2 regions of the Rhizobium sp. P1_B8 genome follow, and region 1 is predicted to be linked to the other one. Evidence: predicted binding sites of a transcription regulator. Region 1 holds the regulator's gene; the other holds the start of a gene.
The links. Region 1 encodes PhoB, which activates phosphate uptake and scavenging genes when phosphate is short. Its sites were predicted from a motif close to TGTCATNNANCTGTCAT; they were not measured.
Positions count from the first base shown of each region.

Region 2: AC1D2N_RS25935 (esterase-like activity of phytase family protein) is a predicted target of PhoB. The motif match lies at 2,691-2,707, and genes of this name have one in related genera.

Region 1 covers NZ_JBFTZZ010000004.1:90,591-95,159, reverse strand. The annotation lists gene AC1D2N_RS07315 (aspartate aminotransferase family protein) at 1-693, opposite strand, end outside; gene AC1D2N_RS07310 (GcrA family cell cycle regulator) at 1,113-1,646, shown strand; gene phoB (phosphate regulon transcriptional regulator PhoB) at 1,903-2,586, opposite strand; gene phoU (phosphate signaling complex protein PhoU) at 2,721-3,434, opposite strand; gene pstB (phosphate ABC transporter ATP-binding protein PstB) at 3,479-4,294, opposite strand; gene pstA (phosphate ABC transporter permease PstA) at 4,310-4,569, opposite strand, start outside.
Region 2 covers NZ_JBFTZZ010000025.1:70,766-75,334, forward strand. The annotation lists gene AC1D2N_RS25920 (DUF4164 domain-containing protein) at 65-340, shown strand; gene AC1D2N_RS25925 (cell division protein ZapA) at 356-733, shown strand; RNA gene ssrS (6S RNA) at 803-961, shown strand; gene AC1D2N_RS25935 (esterase-like activity of phytase family protein) at 1,043-2,530, opposite strand; gene AC1D2N_RS25940 (NAD-dependent epimerase/dehydratase family protein) at 2,780-3,763, opposite strand; gene AC1D2N_RS25945 (helix-turn-helix transcriptional regulator) at 3,861-4,397, opposite strand; gene AC1D2N_RS25950 (ArsR/SmtB family transcription factor) at 4,474-4,569, opposite strand, start outside.

The DNA.
Region 1 (4,569 bases):
ATGGGCGAAGAGCTTGCCGGTGCGGCCGACGCCGGTCTGGACCTCGTCGAGGATCAACAGCAGGCCGTTGTCGTCGCAGAGCTGGCGGAGCGCCTTCATGAACTCGGTGGTGGCAGGACGGACACCGCCCTCGCCCTGCACCGGCTCGATGAGAATTCCAGCCGTGGCATCGGTGATCGCGGCGCGGACCGCTTCGATGTCGCCGAAAGCCACCTGATCGAAACCCGGCGCCTTGGGGCCGAAGCCTTCGAGATATTTCTCTTGGCCGCCGGCAGCGATCGTCGCCAGCGTCCGTCCGTGGAAGGCGCCTTCGAAGGTGATGATATGGAAGCGCTCGGGATGGCCCTTGGAAAACTGATAGCGGCGCGCCGTCTTGATCGCGCATTCGAGCGCCTCGGCACCCGAATTGGTGAAGAACACCTTGTCGGCGAAGGTGGCGTCCGTCAGCCGTTTTGCCAGACGTTCCTGACCGGGGATCTCATAGATGTTCGACAGGTGCCAGACCTTGTCGGCCTGCTCCTTCAGTGCGCCCACGACATGCGGATTGCTGTGGCCGACTGACGTAACGGCAACGCCAGCGCCGAAATCGAGATATCGCTCGCCGCTTTCGGTGATCAGCCACACGCCCTCGCCTCGCTCGAACCGCAGCGGGGCACGAGAATAGGTGTCATAAAGCGGCGCGGCTTCAGCCATGGCGCGATCTCCATCAAGTTGCCGGGCAATGACTCCGGCTAAGGAAACCAGGCCCGAAAAATCAAAAATGCCGCCTTGCGGCGGCGAGGGGCACTATTTCCTTTTCGCGCTGCAATGTCAACAAAACTGCGCCCTTAGCGTATGCAGCAAGGGTGTACAGCGGCATTTTCAGTCTTCAACAGGCATTATTGCAGAAATGCCACGCAGAGGCAGCAAGTTGGGGAAAACTACGAATTCGATTCATCCGGATTCATGCGACTCTTGTCACGGAGTCAGCCTCACACTAGGTTAAAGATCAATTACTAGACTGCATGCGGCGGAACTAGTCACCAAAATTGATCAAGCGTTTCTTGTTTCGGAGCTCCCGGGACAACGGTGAGGGATTCTGCCATCACCAACGCAAAAGGTGGAGACAGGGCATGAACTGGACAGACGAGCGGGTCGAGAAACTCAAGAAACTTTGGGCCGAAGGACTGAGCGCCAGCCAGATCGCTGCGCAGCTTGGCGGAGTCAGCAGAAATGCGGTCATCGGCAAAGTGCACCGGCTGAGCCTTCCAGGCCGTGCCAAGGCCGGCGGCACCAACACCGCCGCACGAACGCCGAAGCGCAATACATCGGCGCCGCGCGCACCGAACTATGCCTCACGGGTCGCCACGCGCACCGTTACCCGCCAGCAGGGCGCGACCATGCTGAAGGAAGAGATCGAGATCGAAACGATCGAGGAAATGGAATACGTGCCGAGAGGCAACGTGGTCGTGCCGATTTCCCGACGCCTCGGCCTGACGGAACTGACCGAACGCACCTGCAAGTGGCCGGTCGGCGATCCGCTGAAGGATGACTTCCATTTCTGCGGCTGCGAATCCCCCGACAATTCGCCCTATTGCAGCTACCACCAGAAGCTTGCCTACCAGCCGGTCAACGAACGCCGCCGGGCGGCCGCGCGGGCCAGCTGAGCGGGCTATTATCGTCAGACATAAATAACGGGCCAAGTGGCCCGTTTTTTTATGCAATTTTGGTTCGTGCCAATGGCTGCCCCTCATCCGGCTGCCGCCACCTTCTCCCCGTGAACGGGGCGAAGGGGCATGCGGCGCCCTCTCCGTTCCCAGCGCGCGCTCGTGTGGCACGTCCCCTCTCCCCGTTTTTTACGGGGAGAGGGTTGGGGTGAGGGGCAGCCATCAGCGCAAACCGGACAGCAGCGGGACAAAGCCCTCAGGCTTCCATCGAATAGCCGGCGCCGCGGACGGTGCGGATGACGTCCTGCATGTTGGAAAAATTCAGCGCCTTGCGCAGGCGGCCGACATGGACGTCGACGGTGCGCTCGTCGACATAGATATCGTGGCCCCAGACGCCGTCCAGAAGCTGCGAGCGGGAGAAGACCCGGCCCGGCGACGACATCAGGAATTCCAGCAGGCGGAATTCGGTGGGGCCGAGGCGGACTTCGCGGGTCTTGCGATGGACGCGATGGGTCTCGCGGTCGAGCTCGATGTCACCGCATTTCAGCACCGTCGACAGCACCTCGGGGCGGGCGCGCCGCAGCATCGCCTTGACGCGGGCAACGAGCTCGGGGGTCGAGAAGGGCTTGACGACATAATCGTCGGCGCCCGTCGACAATCCGCGAACACGCTCGCTCTCTTCGCCGCGCGCCGTCAGCATAATGATCGGCAGGCGCTCGGTTTCCGGCCGCATGCGCAGGCGCCGGCAGAGCTCGATGCCGGAGACGCCAGGCAGCATCCAATCGAGGATGAGAAGATCGGGCGTGCGCTCCTGAAGCCGCATTTCGGCTTCGTCGCCACGAAGGATGGTATCGACCTCGAAGCCTTCCGCTTCGAGATTGTAGCGAAGAAGCACGCTGAGGGCTTCCTCGTCTTCAACAACTGCAACTCTCGGGATCATGCGTGTCGGTCTCCTCGCGCATGATCCTTAAACCGGGGGTGATTTAAGCAATGCATCCTGCGCAAATTCAGAAATTGGCTGCGACCTCTTGCGCGCCCGGACGGGCGCGCACGCAGGTGGCGGGGTGTGGGCGGTTATTCCGTGACCGCGCCGACGGTGTTGGCGCTGTCGTCCTTCGGACGGTCGCCTTCCGGCTGCGCGCCTGTCGTCATGTAATAGATCGTCTCGGCGATGTTGGTGGCGTGGTCGCCGATGCGCTCGATGTTCTTGGCGCAGAAGAGAAGATGTGTGCAGCTGGTGATGTTGCGCGGATCTTCCATCATGTAGGTCAGGAGCTCGCGGAACAGCGAGGTGTACATCGCGTCGATCTCATTGTCCCGTTCGCGGATCGCATTCGCCTTGTCGGCGGAACGATTGGTGTAGACGTCGAGCACTTCCTTGAGCTGAACGAGCGCCAGCTCGGACAGATGCTCGAGGCCGCGAGCGAGCTTGCGGGGAACGCCGGTGCTTTGGACGGCGATGACGCGCTTGGCGGTGTTCTTGCCGAGGTCGCCGACACGTTCGAGATCGGCGGCGATGCGGATCGAACCCATGATTTCGCGCAGGTCCGAAGCCATCGGCTGACGGCGGGCGATGGTGACGATCGCCTTGTCGCCGATTTCGCGTTCGGCGTGATCGAGGATCACGTCGTCGGAGATGACCTTCTGCGCCAGCGCGGTATCGCCGTTGACGAGAGCGCGCACGGCTTCGCTGACCATCTGCTCGGCCAGGCCGCCCATTTCGGAAATCCGCCTGGACAGGAACTTCAAATCATCATCATAGGCAGAAAAAATATGTGTCGATGCCATGGGGCTTTATCCTCGAATAACGGGAAGGCTTGGTGTCGCCAAGATCAGCCGAAGCGACCCATGATGTAGTCCTGGGTGCGCGGATCGTCGGGATTGGTGAACATCTTGTCGGTGTCGTTCTCCTCGACGAGATTGCCGAGGTGGAACATGGCGGTGCGCTGCGAGACGCGCGCGGCCTGCTGCATGGAGTGGGTGACGATGACGATCGTGTAGTTCTCGCGCAGCTCGTGGATCAGCTCCTCGACCTTGGCGGTGGCGATCGGGTCGAGCGCCGAGCAGGGCTCGTCCATCAGGATGACTTCAGGGCTGACGGCGACGGCACGGGCAATGCAGAGGCGCTGCTGCTGACCGCCCGACAGGCCGGTGCCGGATTCGTGCACGCGGTCCTTGACTTCGTTCCAGAGACCGGCGCGCTGCAGGCTGGTCTCGACGATCTGGTCGAGATCGGCCTTCGACATGGCAAGGCCATGGATGCGCGGGCCGTAGGAGACGTTTTCATAGATCGTCTTCGGGAACGGGTTCGGCTTCTGGAAGACCATGCCGACGCGGGCGCGAAGTTCGACGACGTCGATATCGGGATCATAGATATCGTCGGTATCAAGCGTGATCTTGCCGGTGACGCGGCAGCCGTCGATCGTGTCGTTCATGCGGTTGAGGCAGCGCAGGAAGGTCGACTTGCCGCAGCCAGACGGGCCGATCAGGGCGGTTACGGTGTTTTCGCGGATGTTCAGGTTCACATCGAAAAGCGCGCGCTTTTCGCCGTAGTAAACCGAGACATCCTTTCCGATCATCTTATACGGGCCGTTGCTCATCTTGTGATCCAGCGCCTTTTCAACTGCAGCTTCCGTCAACATGTTCATGATGTTTAACTCCGTTTACCAGCGGCGCTCGAAGCGACGACGCAAGAGGATGGCGCCCATGTTCATGACGATCAGGAACAGGAGCAGGACGATGATGGCACCCGAAGTACGCTCAACGAAGGCACGTTCGGCCTCGTTGGCCCACATATAGACCTGCACGGGCAGAGCCGTCGAGGGATCGAGCGGTGTCGTCGGCGCGTTGGCGACGAAGGCGACCATGCCGATCAAGAGCAGCGGCGCGGTTTCGCCGAGCGCATGCGCCAGGCCGATGATCG
Region 2 (4,569 bases), on a different contig from region 1:
TTTTGAAATCGCAGGATCGGCGCGGCGTGCCGATTCGCGGATCCTGCGCGGGAATCGGAAAGACATGATGCCCACAGGCAAAACCATGGAAGCAGCGCTCAACGAATTGAGACAGGCGATTTCGAGCCTCGAAAACGCCGTCGACATGCGCGTCGAGCGGCAGCGCGAGCAGGGCGAGATCGAGGGCGAGGTGCGGCGCGTGCACGCCGACCGTTCGCGGCTGGCGCAGGAGCTCGATCAGGCCGAATTCCGCGCCAACCGGCTGGAAGAGGTCAATCGCGAGGTATCGCGGCGGCTAGTGACGGCGATGGAAACGATCCGCGCAGTTCTGGATCGCTGATAGAAAGAGTTTGGCATGGCGCAGGTGACTGTAACGATCGACGGCAAGGCCTATCGCATGGCCTGCGAGGAAGGGCAGGAGGATCACCTGACCGATCTCGCCACCCGTTTCGACCGCTATGTCGGCCATCTCAAGGACCAGTTCGGCGAAATCGGCGATCTCAGGATCACCGTCATGGCCGGCATCATGATCGTGGACGAGATTGCCGAGCTGACGCGCCGCGTGGCCGGATTGGAATCCGAGCTCGAGTCGCTACGCGGCAATCGCGATACGGTGCTTGCCGCGACCGCCCGGACCGAAGAAAATCTTGCGGCAGCGCTGAGCGAGGTGTCGAGCCGCATCCGCGGCATCACCGACAAGCTGAATGGCCGGTCCGCCCCGGAACTCAATTGATCTCAATTAAATAGGGGCGGCCTTCCGTCGCCACTGGCGCGTCAGCGCAAACAACCTTATATATCGCCATGCGGTCTGCGCCTCTCGACAGGAACCACAATCCCTGGGGCCATACTCGATCCAAAGGGAGCTGTCCCTGGCCAGGCCCGTGGGCCTGGACACACGGCGCCCACCTACGTTTGTAGGCACCCAGGATCGTAAACATCCATCGGTGGTCGTGGATCGCACCCTTCCCTTTTATCGTCGGCAGGGATCCCGGATATGGCGGGCGAACGCGCGGCTTCCGCGTCCGCCCTTGTCAGTGCGCGACTACTTCTTCAGACCTGGAAGGGTGACCTGAAAGACCTGGAACATGGTGTCGACGTCGGCACCGCCGTCCGCCTTGTAGGCTGCACCCACCCGGAAACCATCCTGCGTCAAGAAGTCGTTGTCATTGGCGACGAACAGGAAGTAGTCGTCCGGCAGGTTCGGGTCGAGAACGCTCGCAAGCCCCATGGCTTCCCATTTTTCCGACAGATTGTTCTTGTCGTTCGGCGCGCCGTTGTGCAGGCCGAAGCGGGCAAGCTCGGCCTTGTCGTTGAGATCGATGAAGGGTGTCAGCGTCGCCGGCGTCAGCGAGGGATCGACGACGCCCTTCGGCGCGATCGGCTTGCCGGCGTCGAAATCGCTGCCGGCGATGTCGGTCGCGGCGGAAACGTCGACAATACCGACCTTGCGGTAGAGCGAGGTGTCACCCTTCAGGCCCTGGCCGTTGCCGCTGTCGCGGGCGAGCATCAGAAAGGTCTTGTCGGAAAGAGCGACGATTTCGCTCTCCGCGGCGATCGTCGTCTTGTCCTTGGCGTCCTTGAAGACCGGCAGCGGCACGACATATTCGTGCACCAGTTTCAGATGATCGGGATCGGCGGCGTCATAGATCATGGCGCGGGTATTTTGGCGGGTCGAGCCGGAATCGCCGCCGTCCTGGCGGGCAGCCGACTGCAGCACTGATATGATGAACTTGCCGTCCGGCGTCATCGCCATGCCTTCGAGACCCTGGTTGTTCTGGCGGCCGGTCTCCGGATCCTTCGGGTCCGGCGCGGATGCGCCGGGGCCGGGATTGTTGGAGGCGAAGCTCAGCGCGCCCTTGCGCATCGGCAAAAGCGCTTTCGGCGGCTGGGTGGCAGACAGCAGGTGGCCGTCGGCCGAGAAGTGATAGATATAAGGGCCATATTCGTCGCTGACGAACATGGTGCCGTCGGCCATGCGGATGATGGCTTCATTGTCGAGCGCGATCTTGCCGTTCGTCGCCTGCGGCAGCGGCGGAAAATCGCCGGCAGCGGGGCGGACGCCGGATTCCGGGTCGAGACCCGTCATGTCGCCCCCCTTGTCGTCGATGAAGAGCGTGGAATCGACGAGCTTTGCGTCGACGCCAGACTGTTCCTTGCCGGCCTCGGGTGCCGCACCCGGAGCGGTGGGTGTCAGGCCGATCGAGATGGTGTTCAGGCGGGGCCGATAGTCGACGGTGCCAACGGCGTTGTAACCGCGGTCGGGCAGCAGGTAGAGCGTGCCCTTGTAGCTGGCGCCGTCGCGACTCCAGGAGGCAGGATCGACTGCCATGCCCGAGCCGGAACCGAAAGTCTCGCCGAATTTGTCACGCTGGTTGGCCGGGATACGCCCGATGCCGACCAGGCCCTTGTTGACGAAGGTGAGGCCACCGACGGTGGCGGAATTCTCGGCACTTGCGACGGCCGGAATGGCGGCGGATGCGGCGAGAACCGCGGCGAACAGCCGCGATGCGTATGGTCTGACATTCTTCATGGAAATACCCTCCCGGTCAAAAGCGCTCTCGAAACGGTTTCCGCCCGCAGGCTGGACACCGCTTCAAATGACACCCCGGCCTGGATTCGATTTCCCGATGGCACAACATGCCCTGGATTTCGTCGCCCCATATCCCCGGCAGACGGTCTATGACGGGATCATGATATCTAGATGACACTTACTTCTCAGTGAAAGCGTCGTGCTGAAGAGGATCTCAGCTTTCGGCTATCCGCATTCCAGCTCGCTGCTCTATCCGACCGGATAGGGCCCTTCGGCAAAGATTTCGTCGTGGTAGCCTTTGGAGCCGATATCCAGTGCCAAGGGGCTTCGCCATTCCCTGTGGTCGCGCAGGCAATCGAGCACGAAACGGAAATCATATCGCGGCTGCCAGCCGAGGTCCCGTCTTGCGCGTTCGTTGACATAGACACGGTCGAGCGCCGGAAACATTTTCCAGCCGCGTGACGCGTAGAGGGCGCCTGCACCCGGGAACAGCCGTTCGACGACATGAGGCGCGTTATGCCTGATCGCGGCAAGATCGCTCGCCGAAAACGGCGTCGTGGCGGAGACGATGTAGCGGCCAAAGCCGATTGCCGGTGCCTTTTCCAGCGCCAGCAGATGGGCGCCGACCACATCGCTGATGTCGACGCGGCGGTGAAGAAGCTCGTTGGCCTGGGCATTCTCCGCCGAATATCTGTTTCGAATGGCGGGATCGTCGTCGTTTTCGGGAAAGAAGCGCGACGTCCTGAGAATGACCACCGGCAGGCCGGATTTGCGGGCAAAGAGTTCGCACAGGCCTTCGGCGGCGAGTTTCGTTACGCCGTAGATGTTTTTTGCGACGGGAAGCACGTCCTCGGTCACCCATGCCGCCGGTTCGCCGGCAACCGGCGTCAATGCCGCGCCGAAGGTGCTGGTGGTGCTGGTGAAGACGAAGCTCGCGACGCCTGCGGCGGTCGCCTCTTCGAGCAGGTGCAGAGCGCCGGCGATATTGGTGTCGAGGAAATCGTAATTGCCGTGGGTCGCTACATGCGGCTTGTGCAGCGTCGCGGCATGGATGACGTGGCTGATGCCTGACATCGCCTGCCGGACGAAGGCGCGATCACTGATCGAGCCGACCATGTCGGTGAAAGCCGAGGGCTTGATATCGATGCCGCGCACCCAGCGGCTTTCCGCCCTCAGGGTTCGCATCAGCGCCTCGCCGAGATGGCCAGCACTTCCGGTCACCAGTATCGTCATCACATCGTCTCCTAACCGTTCGGCGGCGGACGCTATAAAGACTAAGGTTTCCAGACAACGCATAAATTATGCATGGGAATGCAGGAAAGCTGCAGGCTCAGCCGATGGTCGTGACGAGACGGCCGGCGCTGCCATCGGAAAGCATGATCCTTTCCCAGGTCACGCGGCCGGCGGCGATCGGCAGCAGAGCATTGCCGTTGGCGCCGGTATCGAGGGTCAGCGACGAGAGCTTACCCGTGTGCCAGCCGCGCTCCTCCAGCGACTGCTCTGCGGCGGCGATCTCGGCGGAGGCGTAGGAGAACAGAGAACGGCCGAGAAAGGCGCCGAGCGGCGCCCGCCACTCCGCCTGCCGCGGGCGGGAGGCGGAGAGCAGCCGGTGGGTGCGGTCGCAGATCAGATGCACCGGCCGGACGGAATCCTCGACCAGCCGCTTCAGCGCCGCATCGACTGCTGCATGTCGCGGCGAGGCGAAAATCCGTTCCAGCTTGCCGGCCGTTTCGGGTGATAGGGCGAGCTGATCGCGCTCCCAGCGTGAGATCGTCGCCTGGTTGACGCCGAGGAGCTCGGCGAGATGTCCTTGCTTCATGCTGCGCAGCAGCCGCATGCGGCGTATGCCGGCTCCCGATATCGTCATCCGTCTGATCCCGTGCCGTTTTTGCCAGCATAAGGCTTCGGCGGACCGGGCGGCAAGGCGGTTTGACGCCGGGTCATTATTCAGGCTGACCTTCCAGGTCGCCTTTCAGCCGGTCGAGGATAGAGAGCGCATGGCCGGCATAGGCGCTGATCCAGCGGTCATAGATATGCTT